3 regions of the Vibrio cyclitrophicus genome follow, and region 2 is predicted to be linked to each of the others. Evidence: riboswitches for the same ligand, from Rfam matches in the RefSeq annotation. Region 2 holds a riboswitch; each other region holds the start of a gene.
The links. Region 2 has a riboswitch for thiamine pyrophosphate ahead of thiB (thiamine ABC transporter substrate binding subunit). Riboswitches for the same ligand answer to the same signal wherever they lie in the genome.
Positions count from the first base shown of each region.

Region 1 (4,221 bases), 330 kb from region 2:
GACGACTATTCATTGGCATGGTTTAAGAATTCCTATCGAAATGGATGGGGTTCCCTTCTTAAGTCAGCCACCAATCATGCCAGGTGAAACATTCATTTATGAGTTTACGCCGCCAGATGCCGGTACGTTTTGGTATCACCCACACATGAATAGCGTGAAGCAGCTTGGTATGGGCTTAGTTGGTCTTATTATCGTAGAAGAGAGCAATCCAGTACGGTTCGATGAAGAACACGCATTGATGCTTAAGCATTGGCACATCGACAAGCAGGGTCAATGGAAAGATTTAATGATCCCACGACTCAGTGCTCGTATGGGCACTCCTGGGGAGTGGAGTAGTGTTAATGGAGTCCATGAACCCGTATATCAGTTGAAGCAGTATGCAGCGACTAGACTGCGTATTGCTAATGTCGATAATACGATCACTTACCCTATTGCTGTCGAAGGGGCTGAAGCATGGGTTATAGCCATCGATGGTAATCCTGTAAAAACGCCTTATAAACTGACTCAACATAAAATTGGTCCGGGTATGCGTGTTGATATCGGACTGATCGCTCCTAAAGCTGGTGAGCGAGTTAACGTTCTCCATATGAAGGGGCGTTTCCCATTTTCTTTGTGTGAATTTGAAGTCGTAGATTCAGCATTTGCTCAAGGACGTTCGTTGCCATTACTACCATTGAATCCAGTGCCCAACCTAGATCTTGCTAATGCTGAAGAGATCGACTTTTTATTTGAATGGGAAGGGGCTGTTTCTCCAGTATCCAAAGATGGAAAATCGATGCCTAAGTTTTGGCTAACAAATAAAAGAGCATGGGAAGGAATGAGCAAAGACAATATTCCTGAACCATTGGCGACTTTAGAGTTGGGTAAGACTTACATATTCGATCTTAAGAACGTCACTCAATATCATCACCCGATTCATATTCATGGTCATACATTTACTGTATTGGAACTTGATGGTAAAAAAATTGAAGAGCCTTTCCATACCGATACAGTGTTACTTGGAAAAAATGGCCGAGCTAAAGCTGCATTTGTTGCAGACAACCCCGGACGCTGGATGTACCACTGTCATGTAATTGAGCACATGAAAACAGGATTGATGGGATATATTGAAGTTAAGTGACACCTGTAACGTTTAATATTTGCGCATGCATTCTTAGTTTCTACCCTCGCTTTTATCGACGGTAAAGCTAGAATATAGGGACTATTGTTTGGGAGGATTCATGGGTCAGTTATCTATTTTAGGTTTTATTGCCATTGGTGGCGCATTTGGTGCTTGTTCGCGTTATTTGATTTCAGAGTTATGTGTGGTGATGCTAGGGCGTGGTTTCCCTTACGGTACGCTAACTGTTAACGTGATTGGCTCTTTAATTATGGGCTTACTCATCGCAGCGTTTGAGAATGAGATGGTTGCAACAGAACCATGGAGACAAATTATCGGTCTTGGCTTCCTTGGAGCACTGACTACATTTTCTACATTTTCGATGGATAACGTGCTTCTTATGCAGCAGGGTGCTTTCTTTAAGATGGGACTCAATGTGCTACTCAACGTGGTTCTCAGCATCTCAGCAGCATGGATCGGCTTCCAACTTTTGATAAAGTCTTAAAACTTTCTTACGATTTGTTAACAACTCGGCTTGGTTTATCCGAGCCATTTTTATATACTCGATCGAACTTGTCGGAGTGCCATATGGCTGAGACCGTTAACTCGGGATCCGTTGAACCTGATCAGGCTAATACCTGCGAAGGGAACAAGAGTAGATATCTAACTAGAGTCCTTCTAGAGATCTATCTCCAGATCACAACTGTATTTTCTTGTTGTGATCCCTCTTGTAGCATCAAATCCGTCAAGCATTTTTATCCCTATAAATAATGGCTAAAAGCCAAGGAAAAATGCTATGTCGAGTCGTAAACAAGCAAGACTGGAAGCGAAGAATTTCATTGATTCTTTATCCGTACAACCTTATCCAAATTCAAAAAAAGCTTACATTCAAGGATCTCGAGCGGATATTCAAGTCCCTGTCCGAGAAATATCACTCGCTGATAGCCTTGTGGGTGGCAGTAAAAAAGAGCCTGTATTCGAACCTAATGCACCCATTCAAGTTTACGATACCTCCGGTGTTTACACAGATCCTACACACGAAATAGACCTGTATAGCGGTCTTCCTAAGTTGCGAGAGCAATGGATTGAAGAGCGTGGTGATACGGAACTGTTAGATGATGTAAGCTCTGTTTACACCAAAGAACGTTTACAAGATGAAACCCTAGACGACCTTCGCTACGGCAACCTACCTAGAATTCGTCGCGCGACTGGCGATCAATGTGTTACTCAGCTGCACTATGCTCGTCAGGGAATTATTACTCCTGAGATGGAGTACATTGCGATACGTGAGAACATGGGACGTCAGAAATTCGCTGATGAGCAGCTGAACCACCAACACCCTGGCCATAACTTTGGCGCAAACCTGCCGAAAGAGATCACCCCTGAGTTCGTACGTAAAGAAGTCGCTGAAGGCCGAGCTATCATCCCGTCGAACATCAACCACCCAGAATCAGAACCTATGATTATTGGCCGAAACTTCTTAGTGAAAGTGAACGCCAATATCGGTAACTCTTCAGTAAGCTCTTCGATTGAAGAAGAAGTTGAGAAGCTAGTCTGGTCGACTCGCTGGGGTGGCGATACCGTGATGGACCTTTCCACCGGCCGTAATATCCACGAGACTCGCGAATGGATCTTGCGTAATAGCCCAGTACCAATTGGTACGGTTCCTATGTATCAGGCACTTGAAAAAGTGAATGGCGTTGCGGAAGACCTTAACTGGGAAGTGATGCGCGATACCTTGATTGAACAAGCAGAGCAGGGTGTTGATTACTTTACTATCCACGCAGGCTTATTGCTTCGCTACGTTCCTATGACCGCTAAACGTGTGACTGGTATTGTCTCTCGTGGCGGCTCCATCATCGCGAAATGGTGTCTTGCTCATCACCAAGAAAGTTTCCTTTATACCCACTTCCGTGAGATCTGTGAGATCTGTTCGAAGTACGATGTTGCTCTATCATTAGGTGACGGTTTACGTCCGGGTTCTATTGCAGATGCTAATGATGAGGCTCAATTCTCGGAGTTACGGACCCTAGGTGAGTTGACTAAAGTGGCTTGGGAATACGACGTTCAGGTGATTATTGAAGGCCCTGGACATGTACCAATGCACCTGATTAAAGAGAATATGGACGAGCAGTTAGAGCACTGCCACGAAGCACCTTTCTATACTTTAGGTCCACTGACGACAGATATTGCCCCTGGTTACGACCATATTACCTCTGGTATTGGTGCCGCCATGATTGGTTGGTACGGCTGTGCGATGCTGTGTTATGTAACCCCTAAAGAGCACCTAGGCTTACCAAACAAAGAAGACGTGAAGACTGGCTTGATTACTTATAAGCTGGCAGCGCATGCAGCAGACTTGGCAAAAGGACATCCGGGCGCACAGATCCGCGACAATGCATTATCAAAGGCGCGTTTTGAATTCCGTTGGGAAGACCAATTTAATCTAGCTTTAGATCCGGAAACCGCGCGTTCTTTCCACGATGAAACCCTGCCACAAGAGTCGGGTAAGGTTGCTCACTTCTGCTCTATGTGTGGACCTAAATTCTGCTCGATGAAGATCTCTCAGGAAGTACGAGAGTATGCGAAAGACACCGAACAAGTGGCGGCTGATCAGGCTATCGAAATTAAGATGTTGGATAACCCGTTGGAAGGGATGCGTCAGAAATCACAAGAGTTCCGTGATACCGGCTCTGAACTTTACCACCCTGCAGTAGGTGCAAAAGAAGCTCAATTAGAGGAATAATGACAGTGAAGATACTCATCCCATCTCAAAATATTGAGTTAACGGGAGAGGTGCAGAACTGTCTATTGGTTGCTAAGCGACAAGGTTTGGCAACCGATACAGTTGAGTTGGGCGTAAGCCCAACTCAATACTTCTCTATCGTTGATGCTCAGCAGGCGTTATCTATTGGCTTCGTTCATGATGTTGATTCATTGGCGGAGTGTAAGTTAGCGGAACTGAATCATGTTGTTGATTACAGTCATTCTGTCGCGCTAACTGACGTTTGTGGTGCCTTTACACAATCTCCAAACACTATCTATATTGGTGTCTCAGATGATTCATCTGTAATGGATATTTGGTCTCACCTAGATGCTAATCGTGTCATTAAGAGTGAAAC
Region 1 is NZ_AP025480.1:35,859-40,079, forward strand. It holds gene OCW38_RS00155 (multicopper oxidase family protein) at 1-1,120, shown strand, start outside; gene crcB (fluoride efflux transporter CrcB) at 1,221-1,604, shown strand; TPP riboswitch at 1,667-1,765, shown strand; gene thiC (phosphomethylpyrimidine synthase ThiC) at 1,896-3,845, shown strand; gene OCW38_RS00170 (thiamine phosphate synthase) at 3,845-4,221, shown strand, end outside.
Region 1: it holds a riboswitch for thiamine pyrophosphate, as region 2 does, so the genes downstream of both, thiC (phosphomethylpyrimidine synthase ThiC) here and thiB (thiamine ABC transporter substrate binding subunit) in region 2, are expected to answer to the same signal.

Region 2 (4,221 bases):
GATAGCTGCCTAACAATTGAAATAGATACAAAGGCAAAGTTCTAAAGTCTTGGCTACCAAACAAGGCTATCGCACTTAAGTCGCCCATCGCCAGCATAAAGCTGATTGAGAATGCTTGCGCCATCGGTTTGCGCAATGCGCGCCACTCCACGAGCCTAAAGCGAGTGAACCCTGTCATTCCTAAGCTTGCACACACATACTGATACTGCTGAGAAAGATGCAGCATAGGTTGGGCCAAGGTTTTAATCACGTAAGGCAGCGCCATCAAGCTGTTTACAGCAATCACAATAAAGAAAGCCAAACTGAACACATCGGTAAATGAGCGCAGTAATAAGAAGAGGCCCGTACTGATCACTAAGCCCGGCGTCACCAAAATAATAGTGCCAATCAGCTCAATCTTATCCGCTCTATAGTTCTTGTTTTGCAAACGCCATGTGCGACTAGTTAGAAGGATTGCGATACCAATACCAACGGCGATAATGCTTGCGAGGGAAGCAACACGAACCGAGGTCATTAGCGCAGCCCAAAACGGCTCACTGCTCAGTACAGTGAGTGCCTGGGAGTTAATACCACTTAGAACAACCATGGCTAATGGCGGTAATACCAGTATTGAGACTATGATGATCCAAAAGCTATCCCAAGCTTTTGACCACCAGCTGTCCTTAACCAAATATTTATCTTCCGACAGCTGACTAGCCGTCACAGAGATGGGCTTAGACAAACGCTGAATACTCACCGCTAATACGCCACACAACAGCATTTGCCATATCGCGAGTAACGCGCCAGCCTGCAGGTCAAAGTCGAATTTAATTGCTTGGTAGATGGCTAGCTCAATGGTGGTTGATTTCGGACCACCACCCAACGCCATCACGGTAGCAAAGCTGGTGAAGCACAACATGAAGACCAAACCGCACACATGCGGCAGCTGCTGTCTTAACCTCGGCCATTCAACCCATTTAAATTTATTCCAATGGCTCATGCCTAAATGAGCACACAGCTTGTGCTGCTCGGCAGGCACGGTATCCAAAGCTTGCAGAAGTAAACGGCTGGCGTAAGGCAGGTTGAAAAAAACATGCGCTAGTAAAATACCATTCAAGCCATAAATCGAGAATGGTAACTCTATGTCTAAGTTCGCTAAGAACTTAGCTAACCAACCACTGTTGCCGTAAATCGCCAGCAAGCCAAATACGCCGACCAACACAGGTAGAACCAAGGTTGACGCGAACAACCTTAATAACAAGGCTCTTCCAAAGAACTGTCTGCGACACAGAGCATGCGCAATAGGTATAGCAAAGCCAACACTCAGCACAGTTGAGAGTGTCGCCTGATAAAAACTGAATTTCGTTACATGCCAATAGTAAGGATCAGACCATACTAGGCTGATATCAAGAGAAGGGGCATTGCTAAGCAATGCCCCAACTGCTGAAACCACGAAGGCGGTAATGAGTATCGCAACCCAGATCCCGACCTTAGGTGTTTTCTTTATCATAAATTAATTATTTACCGTAAATGGCTCATTCCAAACATCACGAATGAGCCTTTAAGTACAGGGCGCTCATCTTTTTAATAGTAAGTTAAAAAGTAAGTGCACTCTGCCATTCACGAATCCATGGCTTACGCTTAGATGCTATTTCTTCAGGCGTGAAACCTAGCGCTTTTTGAGGAACCGTAAGTTGCTCGAACCCTTTTGGAAGCTCAATATCTGTCACTGGGTACATCCAGTTACCCGTTGGCATCGCTGATTGGAACTCGTCACTCAGGATAAATACCATAAATTCATCAGCCAGCTTTTCGTTCTTGCTGCCTTTGACCTTAGCTGCCACTTCGACTTGAGTATAATGACCTTCTTCAAAGCTTGCTGCTGCGTACTTAGAATCACCTTCTGCAATGATGTGGTAAGCCGGAGAAGTCGTGTAAGACAGGACTAAGTCCGACTCGCCTTTTAGGAACATAGAGTAAGCCTCAGACCAACCTTTAGTCACAGTAACCGTTTTCTGAGCGAGCTTCTTCCACGCGTCTGTCGCTTCATCACCGTAAACAGACTTCATCCATAGCATCATGCCTTGACCTGGTGTTGATGTACGTGGATCCTGGTAGATAACCTTAAGATCATCACGCTGCTCAACCAGTTCTTTAAGGCTCTTAGGTGGATTTACCAACTTCTCTTTGTTGTAAATAAAAGCAAAGTAGCCAAAGTCATATGGAACAAAAGTGCTGTCACTCCAACCATTAGGAAGCGTTACTGCTGACGTATCAACACTGTGCTCAGCCAATAAGCCCGTCGCTTTCGCTTCAGCCATTAGATTGTTATCTAGGCCTAACACGATATCAGCTTTGCTGTTACCACCTTCAAGACGCAAGCGATTTAAAATAGACACGCCATCTTCTAGCGCGACAAAATTCACATCACAACCACACTTTTCTTCGAATGCTTTTTCAACGGCAGGACGAGGGCCCCAATCCGCAGCAAAAGAATCATAGGTATATACAGTTAGAGTATTGTCTGCAGCAACGGCAGAGAAAGAGATAGCTGTAGTAACAGCAAGAGTTGTAAATGTTAATTTCACTGGACGCTCTCCATGGTCTGAGCGGCACAGGTTTGAGGGAGGAGAACGGTAGAAGTTGTTCCTAACTCAATTCCTACGCCAGCATTATCTGGTTCAGGTTTACGGGTCCCAAGCACTTGCTTGATCTCAGCTCGCATTCATTATTTGAATGGTTTGCTCCCCGATGAGTGTTCAGAATTGTAATTCGAATTTTAACAATAAGCTATCAAGTTTGGATCAATTACGTTGATCGTACCCCCAACGTGGCACTAAACCTTGCTCGATACCAAGATGATCGAGAATACGCGCCACCATAAAATCGACCAGATCTTCGATCGACTTAGGTTGGTGATAAAAACCCGGAGCCGCGGGCATGATCGTTACGCCCATGGTCGAGAGTTTGTGCATGTTCTCTAAGTGCAACGTAGAAAATGGCGTCTCACGAACCACTAACAACAGCTGGCCTCGCTCTTTCATAACCACGTCCGCTGCTCGCTCGATCAGGTTATCTGATAGGCCATGAGCAATGGATGCCAAGCTTCCTGCAGAACATGGACACACCACCATCTGCTTCGGTGCTGCTGAACCAGAGGCAACCGGTGAGAACCAATCATCTTTGCCACACACCACCAGCTTTTCTGGGTCGCAACCTAAATGCTTAACTAAAGCTTGTTTCGCAGCATCTGGCCCAGCAGGTAACTTAAGTTCATGCTCGGTCGCCAACACCACTCGAGCTGCCGACGATATCAGCAAATAAACCTGATAATCTGCCGCCAGTAGGCATTCAAGTAAACGCAGTCCGTAAGGCGCACCAGATGCGCCAGTGAAAGCGAGGGTTATCGCTTTATCGTGTTTTGTCATGTTCTCAATTACTTCAAATTATAAGGTCGTGGATGTCGTTAGCCTTTGAGTGCCAATCCATCCAACAGTTTTTGGTGAATGCCACCAAAGCCACCATTACTCATTACCAAGATTTGGTCGCCCACTTGTGCCTCTGAGACAATTTTAGCAACGAATGCATCCATATCATCACTCACATACGCAGGTTGGTGACAAGCGTCTGCGACATCTTGAACCGACCAATCAATATTATCCGGTTGGAATAAGTAGGTAGAATCCGCCTGTTTCAACGAATCAGCCAAAGTTTCTTTGTGCACACCACGTTTCATTGTGGCAGAACGAGGCTCTAAAACGGCAATGATTTTTTTCGTGTCGACCTTATTACGTAATCCGCCCAGAGTAAGTTCAATCGCCGTTGGGTGATGTGCAAAATCATCATAAACAGAAACACCTGCCACCTCGCCTTTAAACTCCAAACGACGCTTAGTATTAATAAAAGTAGCTAACGATTCACAAGCTAGGTCTGGTGTCACGCCCACGTGTCGTGCAGCAGCTATCGCCATCAAAGCATTATTTACGTTGTGGTCGCCCACTAAATCCCAGTTTACCGTTCCAACACATTCATTTTGGAGGTAAACCTCAAATTGAGAGCCATCTTTAACCAGCTTCTTAGCATCCCAGTCGCCTTGCTCACCACTCGATTCTCTTTCACTCCAGCAACCGCGAGCTAGAACATCTTGAATAGCGGTGCCTTGCTTAGGTGAAAAAATACGACCGTTACTTGGTACAGTGCGCACCAAATGATGGAACTGTCGCTTAATCGCTTCAAGATCAT
Region 2 is NZ_AP025480.1:370,639-374,859, reverse strand. It holds gene thiP (thiamine/thiamine pyrophosphate ABC transporter permease ThiP) at 1-1,489, opposite strand, end outside; gene thiB (thiamine ABC transporter substrate binding subunit) at 1,575-2,567, opposite strand; TPP riboswitch at 2,621-2,740, opposite strand; gene OCW38_RS01750 (flavin prenyltransferase UbiX) at 2,784-3,407, opposite strand; gene mpl (UDP-N-acetylmuramate:L-alanyl-gamma-D-glutamyl-meso-diaminopimelate ligase) at 3,446-4,221, opposite strand, start outside.

Region 3 (4,221 bases), on a different replicon from region 2:
TGCAGCAGGAAGTTGGATATAGCGGAGCAATTGCCATTTCGATGCACCCATCGTCTTAGCAAGATCAAGATAACCTGTCGGTGTATTACGCAGACCGTCGTAACAGCAAGTGGTCACAGGGAAGAAGATAATGATCGCCGCCATCACCACTTTTGAAGCAATGCCATAGCCAAGCCAAAGCATAAGTACTGGCGCAATCGCAAATACAGGAATCGCTTGGCTAGCAATCAAGATAGGCAATAGCCAACGCTTCAACGGGTCAAACATCAACATCTGCAAGGCGAAAAACAGCCCCATGGATAAACCGAGCAATAGACCAAGTAAGATCTCTTGCGCAGTCACCCAAGTGTGTTTGAGTAACACATCGTAGCGTTCAATCAGCTTGAGGGAGACTTCTGCGGGAGCTGGCAGAATGAAGCTTGGCATCTCGAATATAATTACCACCATTTGCCACAAACCAAGAATCACAGCACTGCTAATAAGCAAACGCATAACAGGATTCATCTGGCGAGGACGCGCAGTGCTAGCCTGCGCGTTAGTTGAACTTTCTTCCATTGAGTTTTCTATCTTGGAGCTATCAGTAGCTTCACTTCGAGTTAGTTCATTCATAATCACGCTCCAACTGTTCTAAGATCGCTTGTTGTAGCTCGGCACACTCACCATCTAACACTCGTGGCGTTGACGTGTGAGGCACAGATAAAGAGTGAGCACTCGCAGGCGTGCCTTGCAACACATACAAGTTATCCGCCAGACGCACCGCTTCTTGTGGATCATGAGTGATCAACACAACGGTTTTACCCCTTAACAGTTCACACGCTAAACTTTGCAGCTTGTGTCTCGTTACCGCATCCAGCGCAGAGAAAGGCTCATCCATCAGCGCGACTGGCTTGTCTTGCATTAAGGTTCGAGCCAAAGCAACACGCTGACGCATACCACCAGACAATTGATCCGGCATAGCATCCGCGTAATCAGCCAGACCAACAGAAATCAGTAGCTCTAACGCCTGATTTTTATGCTCGATATTTTTATGCTTATCTGCGGAATTTTGAAAGCGATGGCTCAAACACACGTTGTCGATAACCGATAGCCATGGCAGTAACAAATCTTGCTGCGCCATGTAAGCGATGCGATCGGTGAGAGGCAATTCATCAGACGTTGCCAATGTGCCCTGCCATTCCACCTTGTCGTCCAACAAGCCTGCCAGATAACGCAATACCGTGGTTTTTCCGCAGCCACTGCGACCAAGTAACACTGTCCACTTGCCTGCTTTTAAGCTCAATGACAGTCCAGATAAGGTCGCGTGCTCGCTATCTCGGTAACGCAGAGTCGCATTACTGAGTTGAACGCCAATCGTATTAACGGACATTACCGTGCCCAACGAAGAAGTGATTTACAGGGCCGTGACCTTGACCAACTTGAAGTTCGTCGGCGTGAGCAATTGCTCGTGAAATGTATTGTTTACCTAGGTCGACAGCCTCTGGAAGTTTGTTGCCTTGAGCCAAGAAAGAAGCAATAGCAGAAGAGAGCGTGCAGCCCGTTCCATGAGTGTTTTTGGTAGGAAAACGCTTCGCGCTAATCAGAGCAGATGTGGTTGGCAGAATCAGTAAGTCGTTACTGTTTTCATCTTTCTCCAGGTGGCCGCCTTTCAAGAGAACCGCTTTAGCACCTAGTGCGCGTAAATCTTCAATCATGCCCTGCATTTCAGCTTCGCTTTCAGGTACCGGCTTGCCTGTTAACGCCGCGCCTTCAGGCAAATTAGGCGTAATGATGTCTGCCAGCGGAATCAGCTCTTGTTTCAGTGTAGTAATGGCTGAGTTTTCTAAAAGAAGATCACCACTGGTTGCGACCATTACAGGGTCAATCACTAAGTGTTTAGGTTGGTACTGCTTAATTTTATCAGCGACGACTTTGATGATTTGCGAATCGGCCAACATGCCGACTTTTACTGCCACGATATTGAGATCAGTAAAAACCGCATCTAACTGGCTAGCAACATGGTCGAGTGGAATAGGCAAAATGGCGGAAACGCCTTGGGTATTCTGAGAGGTAATTGCGGTAATTACCGAACAAGCGAAGCTGCCCGTTGCAGACATGGCTTTAATATCAGCTTGGATCCCTGCACCGCCGCCGCTGTCTGAGCCTGCGATCGTCAATACAATCGGAGTGTTTGTTCGAATCGAACCATCAGCAGAGTGCTGTGAAACTGAGGCTTTTAGCGTTAAATCTTTTGAATTAGAACTGTGTGTCATTGTCGCTCCTACTATCTTACAAGACGTAGGAGAACGAACACCGATCGAAGGAGAAGTCGCAATAAACACATGAAAGTTTTCATGGGTGCAGACGCAGATCAAGTGCTTATAGTTCCCTACGCCAGTGTTAACTGAATCAGGTTCAACGGGTCTCGATTAACGATCTCAGCAAACACCAAATAAGGTATATGCCCCCCGACTATTGATAGCGATAGTAACAGCACTCTCACAACTGAGATACTGATTTTATTCAATTATAAGAATTACACATGAAAAAATTTCAATTAGGCAAAACAAAACAAATACTTATAACGTTCCTTTAGATGGCTTCGACTGTATAAACAAGCACAACACAATCAGAGACATACCTAACCAGCCTGTAAAAGGAATCAGCTCACCGACAACACAGACGGCAAGCACCGCTGCAACTACTGGTTCAAACAGAGTCAGCAGATTGGCGCTACTCGCGGTCACGTGGCGTAAACCAAAACTGAACGCGATATAGCCCAAGCATTGTGGGATTAACGTCAGATAACTGATGACTAATACGTTAATCTGCGAGGAAAACAGGTTCTCCCCCGTAAACCAGAGCGTTGGCAGCAACAGCATCGCACCCAGGCCAAAAATACTGCCCATCGCCGCTTGTGACTTAATCCCTTTGTCGATCAGTGCTTTGGTCGCCCAAGAATAAATGGCGTAACACAACCCAGCGAGCAAACCTAAAGCAATACCGAACAGCTTGAGATCATCACCGGATTCATTCGTCGATGAAGATTCTGAAAACACCAACAACCCAATACCCACCACACCAATCGCAAAGCTAGTGAGCCAACGTTTGTTGATATTATACTTTTTGCTAATAAGACACTCTAACAGAGCAGAAAAGAAAGGTGCGGTAGCAATCGAAACCACTGTACCAATCGCCACGCCAGATAATTTCATTGAAGAATAGAAAGCTAAAGGATAGATCGCTAAAGCCAAAGCGCTCACTGCCAACAGCTTCTTATTCTGCAAAAGTTTATCAAGGGCTAATAGGATTTTTCGATACGCTAGGCCCGCTTGCATTAGGCCGCCGACACCCATAGAGAAAGCACCAATCGCTAATGGGCTTAGATCAGGCGCAAAACTTGCGGCGGTGCCTGTCGTGCCCCATAAAATGGAAGCAAACAAGATGGCTAAAGTGCCCGTTTGGAATTCGTTAACGCGATTGATGGCAAGATTCATTTCTATTACCCAATTTTCAGTTCTGAAATAGATAATAATGAAGATTGATAAAAGTTAGTTTGCCGAAAGGACGCTATTGTTGTTTCTAAAGACTGTCTTTCATTGAGCCTAGAAACGCCCTTGGAGACATTCCAAAGTGCTGAGAGAAGCGGCGACTGAAAGCAGAAACATCACTATATCCCACATTTTCAGCGATCAATTGAACAGGTAAATCTGTGTGGGTTAACAAGGCTTGAGCTTTCTCCATACGATATCGAGTGATGTATTTAAGCGCACTGATACCCAGGCATTCTTTGAAGCGTTTTTTAAATTGAGTGGGACTCAAACAGGCCGTTTCTGCAAGTTGTGATATGGATAACGGTTGCGTGTAGTTATCCGCTATCAGCCTTTGTACGGCGCGGATTCTTGGGTCGATGCTCTTGCTCACTTGTTGTTGCTCTAACAGCAGTGAAAACACATCCAAAATTGATGACTCAATACCGCTATCGACCTGATATTCCAACTGCTTCTCTACAAACAACAAGAAGCTCATCAAAGGTGGCGTTATCGTGAAAACCGAAAGCTCATGCTCTAACAAATGCTGCGGCAACTCCGCCATATCCGCGACAATAAACCGCGCTGCTTCATCCGCCTTAAACGCATGCGCGGTGGTTACTGGAATCACCACACATTCGCCCACCGCCACTTTACCGACATACCCCACCATTTCGATATTAATACTGCCTTGGATCGGCAATACCAGTTGATG
Region 3 is NZ_AP025481.1:1,003,336-1,007,556, forward strand. It holds partial or broken gene OCW38_RS19420 (ABC transporter permease) at 1-498, opposite strand, end outside; gene OCW38_RS19425 (ABC transporter ATP-binding protein) at 602-1,366, opposite strand; gene thiD (bifunctional hydroxymethylpyrimidine kinase/phosphomethylpyrimidine kinase) at 1,356-2,249, opposite strand; TPP riboswitch at 2,346-2,457, opposite strand; gene OCW38_RS19435 (DMT family transporter) at 2,556-3,473, opposite strand; gene OCW38_RS19440 (helix-turn-helix domain-containing protein) at 3,559-4,221, opposite strand, start outside.
Region 3: it holds a riboswitch for thiamine pyrophosphate, as region 2 does, so the genes downstream of both, thiD (bifunctional hydroxymethylpyrimidine kinase/phosphomethylpyrimidine kinase) here and thiB (thiamine ABC transporter substrate binding subunit) in region 2, are expected to answer to the same signal.